DNA from 3 places in the Paenibacillus sp. KACC 21273 genome. Region 1 is predicted to be linked to each of the others. Evidence: predicted binding sites of a transcription regulator. Region 1 holds the regulator's gene; each other region holds the start of a gene.
What was found. Region 1 encodes Rex, which represses fermentation and respiration genes when NADH is low (regulators of the CRP and FNR family bind a similar motif). Its sites were predicted from a motif close to TTGTGAAATATTTCACAA; they were not measured.
Positions count from the first base shown of each region.

Region 2: a site for Rex is predicted at 5,272-5,289, ahead of nirB (nitrite reductase large subunit NirB). Genes of this name have one in related genera too.
Region 3: a site for Rex is predicted at 4,496-4,513, ahead of PQ460_RS02695 (formate/nitrite transporter family protein). Genes of this name have one in related genera too.

Region 1 covers NZ_CP117876.1:2,028,988-2,036,584, reverse strand. The annotation lists gene PQ460_RS09260 (methyl-accepting chemotaxis protein) at 1-515, shown strand, start outside; gene PQ460_RS09255 (cell wall elongation regulator TseB-like domain-containing protein) at 608-1,153, opposite strand; gene PQ460_RS09250 (amidohydrolase) at 1,184-2,491, opposite strand; gene PQ460_RS09245 (redox-sensing transcriptional repressor Rex) at 2,484-3,131, opposite strand; gene dinG (ATP-dependent DNA helicase DinG) at 3,128-6,022, opposite strand; gene PQ460_RS09235 (S-layer homology domain-containing protein) at 6,476-7,597, shown strand, end outside.
Region 2 covers NZ_CP117876.1:4,464,721-4,472,317, reverse strand. The annotation lists gene PQ460_RS19580 (DUF5682 family protein) at 1-69, shown strand, start outside; gene PQ460_RS19575 (VWA domain-containing protein) at 72-1,295, shown strand; gene PQ460_RS19570 (histidine phosphatase family protein) at 1,375-1,920, shown strand; gene PQ460_RS19565 (hypothetical protein) at 2,005-2,220, shown strand; gene PQ460_RS19560 (SLOG family protein) at 2,548-3,180, shown strand; gene PQ460_RS19555 (2-thiouracil desulfurase family protein) at 3,220-3,693, shown strand; gene PQ460_RS19550 (cupin domain-containing protein) at 4,046-4,741, opposite strand; gene PQ460_RS19545 (cupin domain-containing protein) at 4,784-5,080, opposite strand; gene nirB (nitrite reductase large subunit NirB) at 5,420-7,597, shown strand, end outside.
Region 3 covers NZ_CP117876.1:597,258-604,854, reverse strand. The annotation lists gene PQ460_RS02715 (ATP-binding response regulator) at 1-598, shown strand, start outside; gene PQ460_RS02710 (sensor histidine kinase) at 660-1,859, opposite strand; gene PQ460_RS02705 (GNAT family N-acetyltransferase) at 1,976-2,398, opposite strand; gene PQ460_RS02700 (hypothetical protein) at 2,619-3,398, shown strand; gene PQ460_RS02695 (formate/nitrite transporter family protein) at 3,492-4,379, opposite strand; gene PQ460_RS02690 (FAD-dependent oxidoreductase) at 4,618-5,979, opposite strand; gene PQ460_RS02685 (pyridoxine/pyridoxamine 5'-phosphate oxidase) at 6,401-7,057, shown strand; gene PQ460_RS02680 (ABC transporter ATP-binding protein) at 7,221-7,597, opposite strand, start outside.

The DNA.
Region 1 (7,597 bases):
CGGGTCTTCTTTCTCTCAATGCAGCAATTGAAGCTGCACGTGCAGGTGAACACGGACGTGGATTTGCTGTAGTTACTTCCGAAATCCGTAAACTTTCTAACGAAACCAATGAATCCGTAGATCGGGTGAGAGCACTTGTCAATGCTATTCAAAGTGAAACAAAAGGTGCTACCAAATCGGTGGAAAACATGGTTAAAGAAGTAAGTCAAGGTATTGCTGCGGCTCATTCTGTAGGTAATTTGTTTAATACCATTAAATCTCTAACCGATCATACCACTTCTGAAATTAAAGAAGTGACTGATTCTATCCATCATTTATCGGAACATTCACAGAAGATTGTCAAATCTATGGAAAATATCTCAAGCTTGACCGATCATGTTGCTTCTAACACTGAAAGCGTAAGTGCAGCTACAGAAGAACAATTAGCTTTCTTGGAAGAAAGTACAGCTCATACCGCTACACTTCATTCTATGGCTGAGAAATTACAAAATACGGTACTGCAATTCCGTTTATAATCTATGCTTAATTAACAAAAAAGCATGATCTTTGGATTCAGTATATGAATTCCTTAGATCATGCTTTTTTATATGGTTTGAGCTTGATGATGTTATTCTTGCCCTGTTCCTTTTAAAGTTGCAGGCAATTCCATAGGTCCACCTAATTTGGTTCCATCACGGAAATTGTAGAAAAGATAATAATAACGTTCATTCAGTTTGGCAAAAACTTGCCATGCATATTTTCCATTATATGAGCCAGGTACAATTCGTACAGCTTCTGCTCCAGGCAAATCTTTTTGCAAAAGATCGGTGGCGGCTTGATAGGATACTGTACCTGCTGTTTTCTCAACATGCACTGCATTAGCTCCTTCTGCTACCGAACCGTCTATATTAAATTTGACCCAGACCATTAGATCTTCTTGTGCTGTATTTTTACCTTCTACAACCCAATACGTTGAACTATCTGTCCAGACGGAATTGAACGTACGCGTCACAGATACAATATCCGCTTTTTCCTGTGCGCTGTTAATAGCCAGTTGTTCTTTACTCCATGGCTTTGCCATTACATGCACATAAAATTGATTTACACCTAAAATCAGCAATCCTACTACAACGATAATGATTGCAATCCACTTGCCACTTCCCAAATTTCGCAAAACACGCCATCCTTTCCTGTCGACTTCCAGTTAGCGTTTAAGCAAACCTTCAAAAGCACTTTGGGCTTCATGACGAATTTTTTCTTCATCCAATGTTAATGATATACCGTCTTTGATCAATTGCTTACCGTCTACCCAGACATGCAATACATCTTTAGCAGATGCAGAATAGATTGTATGTGAAATAAAATCAGTACGTGGTAAGAAATGCGGTTGATCTACATTAAGTGCTGTAATATCAGCTTTCATTCCTACAGCGAATGTACCTACATCATTCAAAAATACAGATCTTGCACCGTATTCAGTACCCATTTTCAATGCTTCTAATGCAGGCACAGCTGTTGGATCGCCGGATACTCCTTTATGAATAAGAGCAGCCAAACGCATTTCTTCAAACATATCCAGATTGTTATTACTTGCCGGGCCATCTGTTCCCAAAGACACAACAACGCCTGCACGCAACAGATCAGGTACACGTGCTACACCACTTGCTAATTTGAGGTTACTACCCGGGTTATGAGAAATCGCTACTTTATTCTCAGCAAGCACTTCGATCTCTTCATCATTCAAATGAACAGCATGCGCTAACAATGCTGGACGAGTGAAAAATCCTAATTTCTCCAAATGAGCTACAGGACGTAATCCATAATCTGTAACGTTTAATTGAACTTCTGCTAGTGTCTCAGACATATGTGTATGCAGCGGCAAATCCAAATCATGAGCTGCTTGTACAAATTGTTCGATGTATGCAGGTGGACAAGTATACGGTGCATGTGGAGACATCATCGTTGTAATACGTCCATTCGCTTGACCATGCCAATCACGTGCAAAGTCGATTGATTGTTTTAGCTTTTGCTTTTGTTCTTCTTCTGAACACAAGCCGATTACACCACGCATCAATACTGCACGCATACCCGATTGTTCTACCACTTCGGCTACACGTTCTGAGCGATCATACATATCGAGGAATGTAGTTGTACCGCCTTTTAACATTTCTAATACAGACAGAGCAGTTCCCCAGTACACATCGTCACTTGTAAATTTCGCTTCCATCGGCCACATTTTTTCTTGTAACCATACTTGTAGAGCAAGATCATCTCCATATCCACGTAACAACGACATCGCTGCATGACCATGACTGTTGACTAGACCCGGAATAAAGAACAAATGATTGCCATCCACTACGGTTGTGTCTTCTTCGATCACAGGTTCTTCTTCTCCAAGATACGTAATCCATCCATCTTCAATCACCATATGTCCAAAAAGCATTGATTTCTCTTCGCTCATTACAGCAAACATACCGTTTTTGATGACCCATTTGTTCGAGGTGTTATTCATTAGTTTCATGTTCCTTTCCATCTTCCAGATAATAGGCAAGGCTTAATAAATCCGTTGTAAAATCAGCAGTATGCACACGAATATGCGGTGGAGCTTTCAAAATAATCGGTGCAAAGTTCAAAATAGCCTCGACCCCTGCTTCAATTAACTGATCTGCTACACGCTGTGCTTCAACATTAGGCACTGTAACAATTCCGATACGAATACTTCTCGCTTTGACTGTAATTCCAAGTTCATCAATAGGCTGTACGACTAATGTATTGATTAAAGAGCCTACTTTCGAATCGTTGGAATCAAACACAGCTACGATTTTCATTGTTTCTTTTAGATACATATTATAGTTAGAAAGGGCATGCCCTAGATTACCAGCGCCTACAAGTGCCACATTGATTTGTTGATCTAATTTTAAAATATGACGTATTTTCTCAATCAAATACGATACATCATAACCGATCCCTTTACGTCCAAAATCTCCAAAATAAGCTAAATCTTTGCGAATTTGTGCTGGATTCAAGTCTAATTTTTGTCCCAGTTCTTGCGAAGACACTGTAGGAACTTCACGTGTGTGAAGTTCGTTCAGATATCTAAGGTATACAGGTAGTCTTCGCACGACTGCTTCTGATATTTTGTCGGATTTCATGCTTGCTCCCCCTCTTGATTTACAGTTTCCTTTTCAGGTTCGGCCTGGCTAAGCCATTCTGTAATACGGGGTACCATCTGCTCTGTCGGCATATGTTCCATTTTGGGACCGGGCAATGAATATAGAAAATGCTTGCCATAATAGGACTCGATCACACGAGTGTCATAGACAATAACGATTCCCCGATCACTAGATGTCCGTACTAATCTACCAAAACCTTGTTTGAAACGGATAACTGCTTGCGGTACAGATAATTTCATAAATGGATTTTTCTTTTCTTTTTTCAGCCGTTCACTTTTGGCTTCAAGCAGTGGATGATTAGGCGGTTGAAAAGGTAAACGTACGATCGCCAGACAGGTTAACGCTTCGCCTGGAATATCGACCCCTTCCCAGAAGCTACTTGTACCCAGTAACACCGAAGCGGAACGCTCTTGGAATCTTCGAGTGAGCTTGGTACGACTTCCTCCATCGACCCCTTGTCCAAATACTGCAATATCGCTATGTGATAACTTCTCTTTCAATGGCTCATACACCTGCTTGAGCATCCGATAAGAGGTAAATAACACCATCATTCGTCCATTGGTCGCTTTGGCAGTCTCCGCTAATGAGTTCGCTAACGTATCTACAAAGAACGCATCACCAACACTGCCTTTGACACTTGGAAAATCGCGCGGAATTAACAACAGCGATTGCTCACGATAATTGAAAGGTGAAGATAACTGTTCAGTCATCAATCGACCTTCTTTTTCCGCTTCTACAAGCCCTAACTGTTCAATCATATATTGAAATTTCTTTTCTATTGATAAAGTAGCTGATGTCAAAATAATACTTTTCTTTTTATCAAAAAAGTACTCTTTCAATTGCTTGCTCACATCAACCGGTACAGCATACATCTGTAAAGACTTGCTACGGTAATTCCCATTAGCTTCATACCAGTAGACTGTATCTGTACTTTCCAGCTTCACAAATTGACGCAGATCATCTCGTACCACTGTTAAGTCTTTGAATAGACCCGACACATCTGTTACCAGACTATCTGTGCCTAACTGCTCATCGCTGTCTTTGATCTGATTCATCACTTGCTCGCCTTTACGAATCAACTGACTAAGGCCGATATGAATCTGATTCTCAAGCTCTGTAATCACATTCCATTCGGTCGGTTGCTTTTCCGGTAAAAGTCGAAGCGTGAACTGCCCGGCTTCACCAGGAGCGGCATCACTACGCTGAGGTAACAAAGCAAATAGTAACTCACTTAATTTATCCCAGTTTTCTTTGACATCTACAATTTCAGGATATAGATTATCAATCGCTATCGCCCAATCCATACCACGTTCATTGCCAGAAGAACCTAATTGTTGACGCAAAATCGCTAACTGACCATTTTTGCTGTCTTTGAACAATCTTAACAGTGGATGAACCAATGTGAAATATTTCATATGCATACCCAAGTGCTTACCTGCAACATCTTCTAGATGATGTGCTTCATCAATAACCAAGCGATCATAAGCAGGTAACAATTGATGCCCTGCTTTGACATCGGTAAATAATTTCGAGTGATTGGTAATGACTACATCTGCTGTACCTGCTTCATGCTTCGCACGATGGTAAAAACATTTGCGGAACCATGGACATGCACGACCCAGACAAGAATCGGTATCACTGGCTACCGTTTCCCAGAAGTCAGCACCACGATTACCCATATTGAGTTCTTCATCATCGCCAGTTTCTGTCGCATTTAACCAGACAATCATTTGAGCTGCAATCAATACATCTTCTTTAGGGCTTTGAAATTCTTTTGTATTTATTTTATGCTCAAATTTGCGCAGACACAAATAATGCTGGCGTCCTTTGAATACGGCAGCACGAAATGCAAATGGAACAACTTGAGTCAATAATGGAATATCGCGTTCTCGCAACTGTTCTTGCAAGTTAATCGTATGCGTACTTACCATGACACGATCGTTTTCTTTGACACTATGATAAATCGAAGGTAATAAGTACCCTAGCGATTTGCCTGTTCCTGTTCCTGCTTCGATCAATAGATGCTTATCATCGGTCATCGCTTTGATCACTTCTTCAAACATACGATTCTGCGGTTCCCGTTCTTCATAGTTAGGAAGCAGATTACGTAAGTTTTGTTTCACTTGCTCTAAAAATTCATCAAATGAAACATCTGCAAGTGGCATATTACCTCGCTCTTCATGAGCCGGCAAAATTTCATTCCAATCGCCTACTTTTAACGCCAATTGACGGAAAAAGCGATGTTCGTCCAAATCTTGAATCGGCTGTGCTTCTTTCTCCATCCGCACGCCATCAAAATACCAACCGAGATCACTATCCTGATTATCAAATAATTCAGATAAACGCTGGACTGTAATTAATGGTAGATCATTTAACTCTTCCAAGCACTTTAGAAATACATGAGCAGTCGCTAACGCATCACTATCTGCTTGATGAGGACGATCATGAACGAATCCCAAGTCTTTACTTACCATGCTTAACTGGTAGCTCGATAGATTCGGGAAAAAGATACGTAACAGATCCATCGTATCCAGCACTCGACCTGTAAATGCCAAATATCCAGTCTGATCCAAAGCGCGTTGCAAAAATCCTAAATCAAAACCGACATTGTGCCCGACAAGCACAGCATCTTCTAATAGAGGAATCATCTCCAAAATAACATCGTCTAACTCTGGAGCGTTCTCTACATCTTCATTTTTAATTCCTGTTAAACCTTCTATAAAAGGAGGAATCGGCACTCCCGGCTTCACCATAGAAGAATATACAGTAGAAATACTTAAATCATGATCTATAATGGCAAGCCCAACTTGAATAATATCATCGGTGGACTGAGTACCTGTGGTCTCAAAATCCAGTACGGCAAATTTCATGGATGTCTAAATCCTCTCCTTGCTGTCGTCTCAACCTGATGTCGAAATGTTCACCTATCAGCATACCAGAAGAAGACCGTTTTGAAAATCAAAGGGTGGGGAGTTATTCAAATTTCAGCTTTTTTATGGGAGGCGCTGCGTGGAGAAAATCGTTCTTGTCGTCGCTTGTTGCAAATGAATCCTTTGAATGACTGCTTCGCAATCAGGATTCGTTTACAAAGGCGAGCGCTTCGCTCTTTCAGAACGATTTTCTCCTCTCCTCTGTTGTAGGTAGATAAGCATAATGTTGAATAACTATTTAGAAAGTAGCAGGAAATGAGGAATAGATATAGAGTTACATAAAATATCATACAGCTTTAAATTGTGTAAATTTTAATTTACCCATATTGAGTAGCATCTGTTATATTAGTAAAGGATTTCAATATAATTATAAATGGAGGGAATTTAAGTAAAATGAGAAAGTTTATGATGATGTTTTTGGTTTTGGTGGTGACATTAATGGGGTCAGCGCCTGCTACGCTTTTTGCAAGTGAGGAAGGAACAAGTAATTTGGTAGCAAGTAAAGAAAGTCAGGATTTAAGTTTCTTAAATTTATTTCTTTATGGAGACTATAATATGACATTAAAACAAGGAGAACCTTTTATTGAAGAAGGTTGGAGTGTAGCAGACAGTGTATATAGTGAAAATGAGTTAAAAATAGATATTACATATACATTAAATTCTGTTCCAGTAAATCAAATTGATACTAATATACCTGGAATATACGTAATCACATATATTGCAGAGAATCCAGCCGGAAAACGTTCTTATCCTCAACAACGTACTATTGATGTTGTTGCTACTGAAAAACAGAAAGATCTTGATCAGCTAAATATCCGTGGTGCTTTAGGTATGGCATATCATAATAGTTCTGTCTATGTTGCACAAGGCAGTTCAGGAATATCAAAAGTCGAATTAAGCTCTGGAACAGTTACTTCTATCGTGTACGGTGGATACTATGCCGATAATGTTGTTACTGTTGCTTTCAATCAAGCTGGCGACCTATTTTATACTTTAGAAAACAAGTCAATCATCAACAAGATAGATGCTCAATATTTACAGGATGCTGCGTTAACTCCAGAACAATTTAAGAAATATAGTTCACTTTATTTAGACCTTAGTGACAAAGCATCTGACGGTAATGATCCTATAAAAAATATTTCTAATATTGCATTCAATTCTCAAGATCAGCTTTACATTGCTGTTCCGCTTGATTTTTTTGACACTACTCTGTATAGATGGAATTCAAATGATCAATTGTTGGAAAGAGTCACACAAGAAGACCTTGAAGATTTACAAGTGATGACATTCGACGAAAATGATAATCTATTCTTTAAAGCTAATTTATATAAACCAGATTTTTCAGACCGTGGATTTTTCAAAATTTCTGCCAATGAATTAAAAAACTTACCAGTAGCTGATACATCTTTCAAATCATATCTCGAAATTAATACAATGAATATTAATTCAGACGGCATCGTTTTTTTACCTGATGGTCGAGGTTATTATAGTGAAAATGGTAAAATAAAAGCAATT
Region 2 (7,597 bases), 2.4 Mb from region 1:
GAAGAATTGAAGGAGGAAGAAGCCAAAATGATCGATGACCTGAATGATTTTGAGTTCGAGGACTTTTGACTATGACTCCTACTCATGATGAACAGAAAAGATTGTCCCGTTGGCGATTGATTCTAGGAGCTGAAGCAGAGCAACAGTTAGAACGTCAGACTTCTAGCGGAATCGAAGGAATAACACTGACAGAAGAAGAACAGATTATGGATCAAGCATTAGCAGCCATTTATGATGATACTTCAGGTCAGGAAGCGCAGTCAGGTAACAACCGAAATGGTGGCAAAGGCGCAGGCAAAGGGCCCTCTTCACCGACATTAACACGCTGGCTGGGAGATGTACGTACTTTTTTTCCAGAAGATGTTGTATCTATTATTCAAAATGATGCGATGGAACGCAAAGGGTGGAAACAGCTATTATTTGAACCGGAAGTGTTAGCACAGGTCAAACCTGATATTACACTTGTCGGCACTCTTATGGCACTCAAAGGCAAAATTCCAGAGAAAACCAAAGAAACGGCACGTTTACTTATTCAATCGGTAGTGGATGATTTGGTCAAACGATTGGAACAAGATATGCGTCGTGCAGTCACAGGAGCGCTAAATCGCAGGCAACATTCTCCTTTGCCTTCATTAAGCGGAATCGATTGGAAGCGAACGATTCAACGTAACCTCAAGCATTATAATCAGGAGCGTCGTCAGATTATTCCTGAAAAGTTTTATTATTTTGATCGAGCACGTCGTAGTCACGAATGGAAAGTGATTATTGATATTGATCAGAGTGGATCTATGGCAGATTCGATTATTTGGGCTTCAGTAACCGCTTCTATTTTTGCTAGTATGCCTGCTCTGGATACAAGAGTAGTCGCTTTTGATACCAGTGTTGTTGATCTCACTGAACAATGCAACAATGATCCGGTAGATATGTTGTTCGGGATACAGCTAGGTGGAGGAACCAATATTGATAAGTCTGTGGCTTATTGTGAACAATTTATCGAAGAACCCAAAAAGACATTGTTTATTTTGATCTCTGATCTATATGAAGGTGGTAGTCAGGCACGTCTGATTCGCCGTATGCGTGAACTGAAAGAAGCAGGGGTCAAAACATTATGTCTGCTAGCTTTATCAGATGAAGGTAAGCCTTTTTATGATAAGCAATTAGCACAAAAATTTACCCGTGATGGTACGCCGAGCTTTGCTTGTACACCAGCACTACTCCCTGCACTGGTTGAAGGTGCTCTTAAAGGTCAAGATTTGAGTGATCTAGTGAAACGTTTGGGGATTGCTATCGACTAATGTACAGCTTGATTTTGATGCATATATATTTACAACTGGTATAGAGCAAAGATTAAGCAAAATCAGGGAGTTGTGATCAATGAAGTCTATTTTTCTTATTCGTCATTGTCAGGCAGAAGGGCAAGCACCTGATGCGCAATTAACTACGCTCGGACAAGGGCAGTCGATGTATCTAGCTGATTTTTTAAACGATTTTTCGATCGATTATATTGTATCTAGCCCTTATGAACGAGCTTATCGCACGATCGAACCTCTTGCTAGTAGAAGATCATTATGCATTCATACAGATACTGATCTGCAAGAACGAGTATTGTCTCAAGAAAATCTACCCGATTGGTTAGAAAAGCTCAGATTAACATTTGATGATCTGGATCTGTGTTATACCGGTGGGGAATCGAGCCGGCAAGCGATGGATCGAGGGATAGCTGTACTTGATAAAGCGATACGTACTGATGCGAAGCAGATTGCAGTGGTCTCACATGGTAATTTGATCTCCCTATTGCTTAAATATTATGATGAGCAGATCCAATTTGAACACTGGCAAGCTTTGTCTAATCCTGATGTGTATCAATTGGTATTTGATGATGAATATCAGTTGATTCGTATGCAGCGGATCTGGCAATAAATGAAGGATTCGACAGCACCAAAAGATAAAGTATTCGTGGAGTTGAACCATCCCTTATGCTATGATGAGACTGAGGTGAACACAATGAGTACAGAACAAGAACACAATGAAGTAACAGAAGAATCCAAGCAAGCACAAAAAGTCAGCCAGGCTGAAGCAGCAAAACGTTTGTTGGCGATGAAAAAGCAAGCCAACCAACCAGGTAAAGGTTCTAATAATGGATTTGACGGCGGCGGTAAAAAGATGAAAAGCCAGATGACCAAAAAAGTAAATAACCAACGTAAGAAAATGGGAACCTAAGCACACATTTATACCAGTGCTACCCGATGAAATTACCAAAGACCGTATAACCAAAACAATCTTATCTCTTGAAGTAAACCTATTCAGTCGATACTGAGTAGGTTTATTTTTTTTATCTATTTTGTATATCTGTTTTATATGTAAGGTAGTTATCCGCATCATTGGAAATAGTGTGATACGAATCGTATTGTCACTACAGCCAGTTAATACTTCTAGTGATCGCTACAAACTACTGATTCTCCTATTTAAAAGGGATCGGTTTTTGCTTTATTTCGCTTCATGTTATGATGGAAGAAGAGCATGAACAGAAGCGGAGGACAGCAAGGCATGAAGAATTTACTGGTAACCGGTTATCGTGCGCACGAGCTGAATATTTTTGGACAAAAGCATGAAGGTATTCCTTTTATTCAGCAAGCATTACGTAGCAAATTAATTCCACTGATCGAAGAAGGATTGGAATGGGTGATTACACCGGGGCAGTATGGTGTAGATTTGTGGGCATGTGAAGTGGTGATTGCACTCAAAGAACAATATCCTCAATTACGCTTATCGATTATTTCAGCATTTGCCAATCCAGAAGAAAAGTGGAGTGAAGATAAAAAGACCTATTATGAAGAGATTTGTAAAGGGGTCGACTATTATGGTCTGGTGAGCAAGCAGCCCTATCAAGGGATCTGGCAATTTACTGCTCGGGATGATTTGTTATTTCGCAAAACAGATGGTATTTTGTTAGTTTATGATGAAGATGGAGGCGAGGGAAGCCCTCGATTTTTCAAAGAAAAAGCGTTAAAAAAACAGCAGTCTGATGGATATGTATATATCAGTATCAGTTCGGAAGATATTCAAAGTATCGCAGATGAACAGCAACTCGATCAGCAATTGGAAGAATCGTTTACAGAATCGCCGACTGATATGATCGATGCAACCAATCCGAATATTGATCCTTTTGAAGAGATTTGACCGATTCGGAAAAAAGTAGGTAAAAAGGAGGAGTGAAGCATGATTGGTATTAGCGCGTGTCTGACCGGTATTGCCTGTAGATATGATGGAAGAAGCAACCTCGTACGACCGTTAGATCAACTGATTCAGCAAGGCAAAGCAGTAGCTTTTTGTCCTGAAGTGTTAGGTGGTCTGACTACACCACGCGAACCAGCAGAGATTGTAGGGGGAACAGCCGAAGATGTGTGGTTAGGCAATGCCAAAGTGATCACAATTTCAGGCGAAGATGTAACCCAATCGTTTCAAGCAGGAGCCAAAAGAGCATTGGAGCAAGCGCAACAAGCGCAAATTACTGTTGCAGTGCTAAAAGCCAATAGTCCTTCGTGCGGAAGTCAGATGGTCTATGATGGTACATTTAGCGGTAATAAAATCATTGGTTCCGGTCTAACCGCAGCTCTTTTTCGCCAAAATAATATTCAAGTAGTCGATGAGCATACCTGTGATTTTTTGTTCGAAGAATATAAGCTACTGTAGTCTTGCTTCAGTAAAACAATATTAGATCACCAAAGATATGATGAACAAGCTTATCTTGTAATATAAAAAAGATCATGTTATACACTCTACGCTAGATACCATTATTGGATCTCTTCATGTAGGTTAGGGTGTATTCACATGATCTTTTTTATCAAAATAGTATACGTGCAGTCGCTCTCGGACAAATTAAATTGATCATTAGCTAGATATTCACTTTCAGTAAATATCCATAAGTGAATCTCAATATATGTTATCGATCAGCTTATTTCTATACACCGCATAAATATCCACATGTAAGGATCTATATGGTAGAAAATTGTAAATTGTAGAGGTAGAAAGCGATAATGATCGATTACTGTAAAGGAGCAGGAGCGATAAACCAGTGGCGTTGCGGCAATTGGTTTACCTGTTCACGATTGATTTCCAGATTCGTTGCTAGCACATCATCCGGTGTACTAGAGATCCATTTGGTCAGATCTATCGTCTCGTGTTGTCCATTGTTGAATCCGACTAAGATTCGGCAGACTTCTGTTCCATTATTGTAAATATAGTGCCCTGCACCTTCAGGTACATAACCCACATCGCCTGCTTCAAATTGATCTTCGATCAGTTCTCCTTTTCCTAAAAAAATAGCCATTCGTGCTGTGCCACTTATATAATATTGCCATTCATCGGTATTGGGATGCCAGTGCATTTCTCGTAAAGCGCCCGGTTGAATCTCGATAATAGCGCCTGTCATATTTGTAGAAATAGGGAATAGACGTGCCGAAGCTACCCGTTCTGTACCTCCACCAGGAACACGCTTAGGATCTTGAGCCATAAGTGGATAGCGATGCATACTGGTAAGCCCTGTTGTACTACGTTCTGTAGCATCCAGAGTCGAATCATCCGGTACAGGTCCAGAGGCGAAATAAGACTCTTGTGTCGGTAATTGCTGTGCTTCTGCAATCGAAATGCCCAAATTTTGAGCAACCAACTCGATAGGAGTCTGCGCAATAAAGTCTGTAATACTAAAGGTATGTTTTTCGGTAAACGTACCATTGTTCATAATCTGTATAATATGACATTCCTCTGTTCCAATCCCTTGAATCTAATGCCCATACCCTTTGGGAAAATACCATACATCTCCACTGTTAAAGTTATCTATGTACGTTGTGCCATCAGGATGCAAAACTGTTGTGCGACAACTTCCGCTGACTACATATCCCCATTCTGAAGCATTGGTGTGCCAGTGTAATTCTCTCAATGTGCCTGGAGCTAGTCGCAATGATACACCTGTCATTGCTGTAGATACAGGAAAGTCAGTCACCGAGACTTCGCGCATTGTACCACCGCTATGTTTATAAGCTGTTTGTTGTTCAAGCCTGTATTTGAATGTTTTTGTCATAATAACCCTCCATTGCTTATATGATTCATCTTCTTAGCTAATCTGTATTTTGTCATAGTCAGTTGAATGGTACATGGCACTATAAGCCTATCCTAGAAGTAAAATAAGTGTATTTTCTCACTAAAATGAACCATTCTAAGCACCAATTTGATAAAAAGTGTGTATTTTTGATATATGAATGTTCGAAAAGTTTGTGATTTTAATCACTACATCTCCTGTATAAGACCGATATACTGAATACAAACCAATAAATTTTAGATATTAAAGATTGTTTTATATATAACATACTCATGGCATAAACCACATACAGGTACGTATTCAAAAAAGGGGGATTTTGATATGACAACAACAAGAGAACGACTGATTCTAATCGGTAACGGGATGGCAGGGGTTGCCACGTTAGAACAAATTATCAAATTAGGCGGGCAATACGATATTACGGTATTCGGTAGCGAGCCACATCCAAACTACAATCGGATTATGTTGTCTTATGTACTGGAAGGTACGCAGACGATTGACGATATTATTTTGAATAGTCATGAATGGTATGAGCAAAATCAAATCACATTGCACACAGGTACAACAGTCACTCGGATTGATGCTGAGCAACAACTGATCTATACCGATAATGGCATGACAGTTCCTTATGACAAAGTGATTATCGCGACAGGATCACAATCGTTTATTTTGCCTATACCGGGTCATGATAAGCAAGGGGTTGTCGGTTTCCGTGATATTGCGGATTGTCATCAAATGATCGATGCCGCGGCACATTACCCGCAAGCCGCAGTGATTGGTGGAGGATTGTTAGGCTTAGAAGCAGCTAAAGGATTAGTTAGTCTAGGAATGGATGTTACTGTTGTTCATTTGATGGATGATCTGATGGAACGTCAACTCGATTCTGTAGCCGCATCGATGTTACGCAAAGAATTAGAACGTCAAGGAATCAAATTCCTGATGGGTACCCAGACTGTAGAGTTGCTAGGTGGAGAGCGAGTAGAACAATTATTGTTCAAAGATGGCACAACATTGCCTGCTCAATTCGTAGTGATGGCAGCCGGAATCAAGCCGAATATTGCTGTAGCTACACAAAGTGATATTAAGACAGGTCGGGGCATTATCGTTAATGACTATTTGCAGACATCGGTAGATCATATTTATGCGGTCGGTGAATGTGTACAACATAGAGAAAACTGTTATGGATTAGTTGCGCCTTTATTTGAACAAGGTATGATTTTGGCGAAGCATTTATGTGGTATCGATACCCAGCCGTATGAAGGTTCTATCGTATCAACCAAGCTCAAAATTTCAGGTGTCGATGTATTTTCCGCAGGCGTATTTATTGAAAATGAACACCAATCAGTCATTACAGCACGTGATGATTGGAAACGTACGTATAAAAAAATCATTTTAGAAGATCAGACAATTGTCGGTGCTGTTCTATTCGGTGATATTACAGATGCAGCTCCATTGCAAAAATTAATTCGTGATAGCGCACCGATGACGGATGAATTATATGCAGAATTGATGGGTACAGGCGGATGCGATCATAGCAAAAAGAAATCGTCGATCGATACGATGGCAGATAGCGAAATTGTCTGTGGTTGTAACGGTGTAACCAAGCTTGATATTGTAAGTGCTATTCAAGAAAAAGGATTAACTACTGTCGATGAGATCAAAGCATGTACAGGAGCTAGTCGTTCATGTGGTGGTTGTAAGCCGGTTGTAGAACAGATTCTACAGTATGTTTTAGGTGATGGAGCGACTATTGGAGCCAGTCAAGGAATGTGTAGCTGTACACCGCTTAGCCGTGATGAAGTCGTAGCAGGTATCCAAGCAAAAGGACTCAAAACGATCAAAGAAGTCATGAATGTACTGGAGTGGAAACAACCAGAAGGCTGTTCAAAATGTCGTCCTGCGATCAACTACTATCTAGGTATGCTTGATCCAGAACAATATCAAGATGAGAAATCGTCCCGTTTTGTCAATGAACGGATGAACGCTAATATTCAAAAAGACGGTACGTATACAGTGGTTCCTCGTATGTATGGCGGAGTCACTACACCGGAAGAGTTAAAACGCATCGCTGATGTATCGGTCAAATACAATGTACAAGCAGTGAAAATGACCGGAGGACAACGGATCGACTTGATCGGTGTAGTCAAAGAAGATTTGCCTAAAGTGTGGGAAGAATTAGATATGCCTTCTGGTTATGCATATGCCAAATCATTACGAACAGTCAAAACATGTGTAGGCGCTCAATATTGCCGCTTTGGTACACAGGATTCGATGGGCATGGGAGCAGATCTAGAACGTCGTTTTGAACGCTTGGATTTCCCTGCCAAATTCAAAATGGCAGTTAACGGTTGTCCTCGTAACTGTGCAGAATCATGTACCAAAGATATCGGTATTGTCGGCAATGATGGGGGCTGGGAAATCTTTATCGGGGGTAACGGAGGAATCAAAGCTCGTCTGGCAGATTCGTTATGCAAAGTCAAAACGGATCAAGAATTGATC
Region 3 (7,597 bases), 1.4 Mb from region 1:
AGGGATTGGGATGTCTGAGGAGCAAATAGCGCAATTATTTGAAAATTATGTACAGGTTCATCATAACGAACATCATCAATACGGAGGTACAGGGCTAGGGCTTGCGATTACCAAAAGCCTTGTCGAATTGATGAAAGGTACAGTGGAAGTCACTAGCAAAAAAGATGTCGGTTCTGAATTTAGTGTCAGTATTGAATTTGAACGATATACTGACCTGCCTTCTATTCCTTTTGAAAAGGATGTACTTAAAGATGTACGCATCTTGTTAATAGACAATAATACAACTAGCCTGGAGTTAATTTCGATGATGTTGTCTGATTGGGGCGCAGATGTTAGTGTGATCTCAGAAATGAACGATGTGTTTTTTAATACGATTCAACATGAACATTTCGATGTCTGTCTACTGGATCTGGATAGTATTGATATGGAAGCGTGGGAACATCACCAAGAGATGTTACAAGATAAACCGCTATTTTTGCTTGCCCCACTTGGCAACAAAATAGAAGGTGAATTTAGAGCGTTATTTCAGACGATTATTACCAAACCGATCCGTAAACTACATTTGTTAAATACGATTCTTGCGAAAGCCAAAAAATAAAAGTACAAAAAAACTGCTATACGTATTCAGTCAATATGAATCGTACAGCAGTTTTTTAATGTTAATCGATCTCTACAGCTAATACACCATTGAGTAAGTGAAGCTTGCGAATAGGCTTAGTGATGACCGCTTTAAACATATCTTTAAATTCACCTTCCACTTTATCGCCCAGAGGAGCCAATACAGCCAATGGTTGTTTTTTCAAATTTGCTTTTTCGCGTTCCCACAAATGTGGGTTGATCGTACGCAGATCGATTAGAATCAGGTCATACATACTCTCTTGAATGTCTTCAAAAAATTCCTCATTCATTTCCAATCGATATGTTACGCTAGCTCCCCATTCTATCAGTAGATTACAGATTAATTGACTACTGGTTTTATTTTGATCCAGTACCATCACATTCATCAGTGATAATAGATCTTTTTTGAAGGGGATGGCAGGCACCTCCATATATTTTTTAAAATTGAATACGATACTTATCTCTGTTCCTATATCGACTTCACTTTTCACTTCGATCTTTCCATTCATTAATTCAATCAACTGCTTTGTAATAGCTAATCCTAACCCTGTTCCGCCGTAATGATGATCATCCGACTCATGAACCTGACTATAATTATGAAAAAGATGAGATAGCTGTTTTGCCGACATTCCAATCCCTGTATCACGAATAATGATTTGTACTGAAGCCAGTTCTACAGCAGATTCAAGCATTAGTAATGATATCTGTATCTCGCCTTTATGTGTGAATTTAATCGAATTTTGCACCAGATTCATAATCATTTGTCTTACTTTAAGCGCATCCCCCATCACAAATAAAGGAATCTCCGATTCAATAGCAAGAATCACTTCAACCTCTTTTTGAAAAGCACGCGGAGAAACAGAATAGAGCAAATCTTCTATAACATTAATCAGATCAAAAGGATCATTATCCAGTTGCATCTTACCTGCTTCCATTTTACTCAAATCCAATATATTGTTCACTAACGCCACTAATGTGACATTGCTAGTATTCATTAAATCCAAATAATAGCGCTGTTCTGTATTGACCGAAGTCTGTTCGAGTAGTGCAGTCAATGACAAAATAGCATTCATCGACGTGCGAATCTCATGACTCAACATCGCAAGAAATTCAGCATTGTGTCGTAACGTTTGTTCAGCAAGGTTGCGATATTCAAGATGTTCATCTATTAAAGATTTCAAATGAATATTTTCAACTTCTAATTCCTGGTAACGTATACTCCACTTGCTCCGGTTATTCATTTTTACGCTCCTGATCAATCAGTATGAGATTCACGTTCTCTCTCTATTACCCAATATCAACCTTAATATATTACATATTTATAAATATATAATATTTTTCCATTTGTAATACTTATTTATAAATATTTTTGCAAGTATATTTTCGATTGTCCTTTGATCGGAATATCTTTTATTTCTCCAAAGATCACATATCCATATTTCATATAAAAATGCGGAGCTTGCCAGCTCATCGTCGTCAATTCACTTATGGTAGCGCCCTGTTGTCTTGCTTGATCTTCAATCGCTTGTAACAACTTCGCTCCAACGCCCTGACCTCTATGTGCAGGATCAACCGCCAGATATCGAATATAGAGTAACCCCCATGCCATAGCCCCTGTCACTCCACCGATGTATTGTTCCCCTTCATAAGCAGCCAGTGAGAAAGAAATACTTTCATAATCAGGGATATGAAGATCATTATTCATATTGTGCTGATCTAAAAATACTCCAATCTGCGGTACATTGTGATCTAGGGATAATTCTTGAATATGCAAAAACATCACCTGCTCTTTCGGAGATTGTAGTGGAACAAATCTTAGATTATATTCGTTAAAAGTGTAAGTATACAGTAATTTTTCTAATTATGTATTTAAAACAATCGACTTATAATAAACATATTATAAAGAACCTTTATAACGTTTTTGTAAATAACTCTTTTTTCCATTGGGACAGATCCATAGATTCAATATATGTAAAATAAATAAAAGAGGAGGAACATACATGTTTAAGAAAGCTATATTATTAACAATGATTTTGTTGTTAATACCTATATCAGCATTTGCGTCTTCAATACCTTCTAGCATCGAAGGAGCTATTAAAGAGGATTTAAAAAATCAAAAGACTGAGCTAGATATACTTATAAAAAACTCTAAAAACAATAGTATCGTAAATAAGGGAACAGACCAAAAGACAGAATTAGGTGATGGATATTCTGTCTATATGATTAATACGGCTAACCATGTGAAAAATGATGTTTATAATAAATCATCGTCATTAGATAATTTTTTACAATTTAATGGATATTTATTTGTAATTGAAAGTAATAATAGAAGCAAGGCTATTGCTTTTGCAGATCGTGCACCTGATTATAATGAAATTACTCAATTTTCTACAGATACTGATTTTGCTAATCAAATTAAAAAAGCTAAAAGCTTAATTGGTTATAATAAAGATAGTAAAGTTTTGTACGATGGAGCTAATCAGATCGTTGCACTAGTTACTAAAAAAGATACCGTAGAAAAAGTAGCTCTTTTAAAAGATAGTATGCTTAATAATATGAATGCTTTTGATGTCTTTAACTCTGAGGAGTTTATTGCAAAGATTATTTCATCGCAAGAACAAAGATCAAAAATAGCTGCTATATCTAATGAACCAGTTTCAGGTGGAGGAGTCACAAATCTACCTATAAACAATGAAAGTTCCTTGAGAATCAAACCAGTGATCGTGGTTACTTCTATTTTTCTATTAGGTTTTATTGTATTTTATTTTAATAAAAAATGAAGTTTTTCATTTAAGATTTTGTATGAGTAAATTTAATATTTGAAAATCAAAAAAAGGTCTTCCGTTATAGGAAGACCTTTACTTTCATGACTATTAATGAGCTTGATCGCTATGTTGTAAAGGTAATGCTGATGTAGCCGATACTGCTGGCATCGTTGAAACAGTAGATTCGTTATGTTGAGCATGTCCTGAACCGGCAGGTGTTAGTTGATTTTCTTTTTTGATATAGGCTGTGAAATAAATTCCTGCTACGAACACTGCTCCACCGGTTAGATTACCTAGCCATACCGGAATAAAGTTCATAAAATACATATCCCAAGAATAATACCCTGCAAAGATTGCGGCTGGAATCAAAAACATATTAGCGACAACGTGCTGAAATCCGATAGCGACAAATGCCATCGTTGGGAACCAAATTCCGAGTATTTTACCACTGATACTATCTGCGCTATAGGATAACCAGACCGCCAGAGCCACCAACCAGTTACAACCGATCCCGGATAAGAACATTTGTGCAAAGCTTCCTTCTAACTTGTGCCCTGCCATTTCTACCGTTTTGGTTAAGTAAGGACCTGTCTCGGTTAACCCTACTACATGCCCGAAGAAGTAAGCGACAAATAAAGCACCTAATAGATTGGCTACTGTGATAGCTAGTAAATTACGGGCAACTTCTATCGTACTGATCCGCTTCGCCATCCGTGCTAATGGAACAGCCATCATATTACCGGTTAACAATTCTCCACCAGCCACAAGTACCAGAATCAATCCTACAGGGAACAATGCCGCCCCGATAAAGTTAGCAAAGCTTCCCCAGGATTCAGGTGTATTGGCGATCACTCGAATATCTAACAAAAATCCTAATGCAATAAAAGCCCCACCCAAAAAGCCAAGTACTAACATCTGTATCCATGTCGACTTGGCTTTGATAATTCCAGTCTCAATCGTATTCATTGCAATCTGTTGTGGTTTGTAATAAGCCATGTGTTGCATCCCCCTTATAAGCATCTATTTCCGCATAATTAAATTACCTTTTCATATTTCAATTTTAATACAACTACTTTGTGAAAAAAGTAACAAATATCACTTTATCAAAATTTTTGTGAAATTAAGCACAAAAGCCTGCACAGTGGGGGAACTGTACAGGCTTTGTTTAGGGGTAGACTTTTATAATGATAAATAGGAGCTTGCCATGATACACATTTACTTTGTTCTTATTTAATTAAGCGTGAACTTCTTGTTGCGTCTGAATTGGTGCTAATGCTTGCAACCCTACTGTATTCAAGTAGTTCCACGGTTTGTTGTAATGTGGTTGGAAGAAGAAGTCGATAAAGGCTAATTGATCAACTGTCATTTGGTTTTGGATACAGACAGAGATCGTATTGATCGATTGAGTTAAGTCAACTTTAGACATTAATTGTGCACCTAAGATACGGCGTGTTTCTTTTTCAAAGACCACTTTCAAGGTCACTGTCTCATGTGTCGGCATAAATTCTGGACGGTAGTGATCGTGCATGGTGCTTGTTTCTACATTCAAGCCTGCTTCACGAGCGGCTGTCTCGGTCATCCCTGTACCAGCAATATTATCTTCGTAAATTTTGATACCAGATGTTCCTTGGGTTCCCATATATTCATTGGTCGGTTGCACTAGATTACGAGCAACCAGTGTACCCATACGTACTGCATTGGTAGCTAAAGGAATATAGGCGTGTTTGCCTGTTGGATTGTAGAAGATCGCACAGCTATCTCCCGCAGCGAATACATCTTTTTTGCTTGTTTGCATATATTTATCGACCAAGATTGCACCATTGACTAACATATCGACTTGTCCTTTAAGCAATTCAGTATTCGGACGGAATCCGATACATAAGATCACCATATCTGCTTGATGTGTCGCTTTGTCAGTAACGACTGTTGTGACTTTACCATCTTCACCTGTGAATTTTACCACTTTCTCAGATAGCGCAAATTCAATGCCATGTTCTTGCAAAGACTCTTCGGTACGATCTGTAAATTCAGGGTCAAGATATTTGCTCAAAATACGTTCTTCAGCATCGATCAAAGTAACTTGTTTACCATTCATTTGGAATGCTTCTACCAGTTCAACACCGATATAACCTGCACCGACAACAACGATATTTTTAGCATGTTGTGCTTTTTCGATAATCGTATTCGAGTGGTTATAGTTTTTGCAAAGTAAAATGTTATCCAGTTCGATCCCTTCAAATTTAGGAACGATCGGCCAAGAACCAGTAGTCATAATTAATTTGTCATACGTATCTGTAAGTTCGATACCTGTAGTCAGGTCACGAGCTTTCAATGTTTTGTTATCTGTATCTATCGCTGTCACTTCATGCAACATTTTAGTGGTTACTCCTAGAGCAGCTAATTGATCTGGAGAAGAGTAAAATAATCCGTCTGGATCATTAACAACGCCACCTACATATAACGCGATCCCGCAAGATAGAAATGAGATATTATCGTTACGTTCATACACAGTGATCTCAGCATCCGGGTATAATTTAGCGGTATTAACAACAGCGGCAGTTCCTGCGTGAGTACATCCTATAACAGCTACTTTCATGGTTTCTTCCTCCTGATAAATCTGTATTTTTATTATTGTAAATTCTTCTTATCCAATGGTGTACAGTCTGTGCTAACTATCCGACAAGTCACATTCAGGTGAATTAAGATGTTAGGAGTAAGAGAAGTGTGTGGTTTCTCTATCTGTCCATCTTCTAGCTGACTGTTCTATTTTTTAATATGGTCTTTTTTCGTTTTGTTTAAGTTGTGAATTAATTCACCTTGTATTGCTATTATATTGTGATTTTTATCACATTACAAGAGGTTTACGATAAGTTCGCAATTTGTTCATATTTTTACAAAGTTTTATAAAGTTATATACAGATATGTTTCTAGTGCATCATTTTTGATTATCGGGTTTATTTGCTATACATTGGTTATGTTATAGTGAGAACAAATTAGATATAGAGGTGGTTAGTAATATGAGTGCACAATCAAGCAATATCTTGCGTGGTTTGAAAGCTTTATCTGGCCCTTTCCCTACATGGGATACTCAATCTCTACCGGATCGTCCGACAGATCTCTTTTTAGATTGGATGAAATTAGCTATTGAAATGAAGGTTAAAGAACCGCATGCGATGACTATTTCTACTGTCGATTCGGATGGTTTTCCAGATGCACGTGTATTGATTATTAAAGAAGCTAAAGACGATTCTTTTTATTTTGCTACTGGATTGGAAAGTCAGAAAGGTCAACATATCCAGCATAATCCGAAGGTAGCACTAACATTCTACTGGCCGGAGTTAGGTAGACAGATTCGTATTCGAGGTATAGCGGAAGATATGGGACTTGAAGCAGGAGCTATCGATCTGAGAAGACGTTCCCCTATCGCACGTGCTGTTGCAATGACAGAACGCCAGAGCCAACCTTTAGCAAGCGAAGAAGAATTGGAAAGTTCGGTTGCTATGCAAGAGCAAAAGATCGAACAAGATCCTGATGTCGTGACACCGAACTGGCGACTATTTGCTGTTCATGCTCAAGAGATCGAATTCTGGCAAGCCGATCCTGATCGCAAACATACACGTTATCAGTATATTCTCCATGATGGGCAATGGACACATCAACAATTGTGGCCGTAAACAGATCGTAGATATTATTTTGCAAATTCGTCTTTCGATCATTTTCTAGTGTAAAAGCAAAATCATTTTTATACGATTTTGCTTTTTTATTTTGCACAAAAAATCGGCAGTTCTCTCCTATAGAAGAAAACTACCGATTCGGGATATCTACGATTATTTTATATTAGTTGTGTGCTATACGCATAGCATGTTGATGACGAACTTCGCTCACTTGTTGTTCTTTTTGTACCGCTTCAGCAATATGACCTTCCAGCGCATAAGGCAGACACAAAGGCACTCCACTGCGCGGATCTGTGACGATATCCGCTTCGATACCAAATACGTTACGAAGCACATCACAAGAAACCACTTCTACTGGTGTTCCTTCTGCTACCGCTTTACCATTTTTGATCGCGATCATATGATGAGCATAACGAGAAGCATGGTTCAGATCATGCACAACCATCACAATGGTACGTTGAGAGTCAGCATTCAGCTTTTCTAACAATTGCAGTACTTCTAATTGATGCGCCATATCTAAAAAGGTCGTCGGCTCATCCA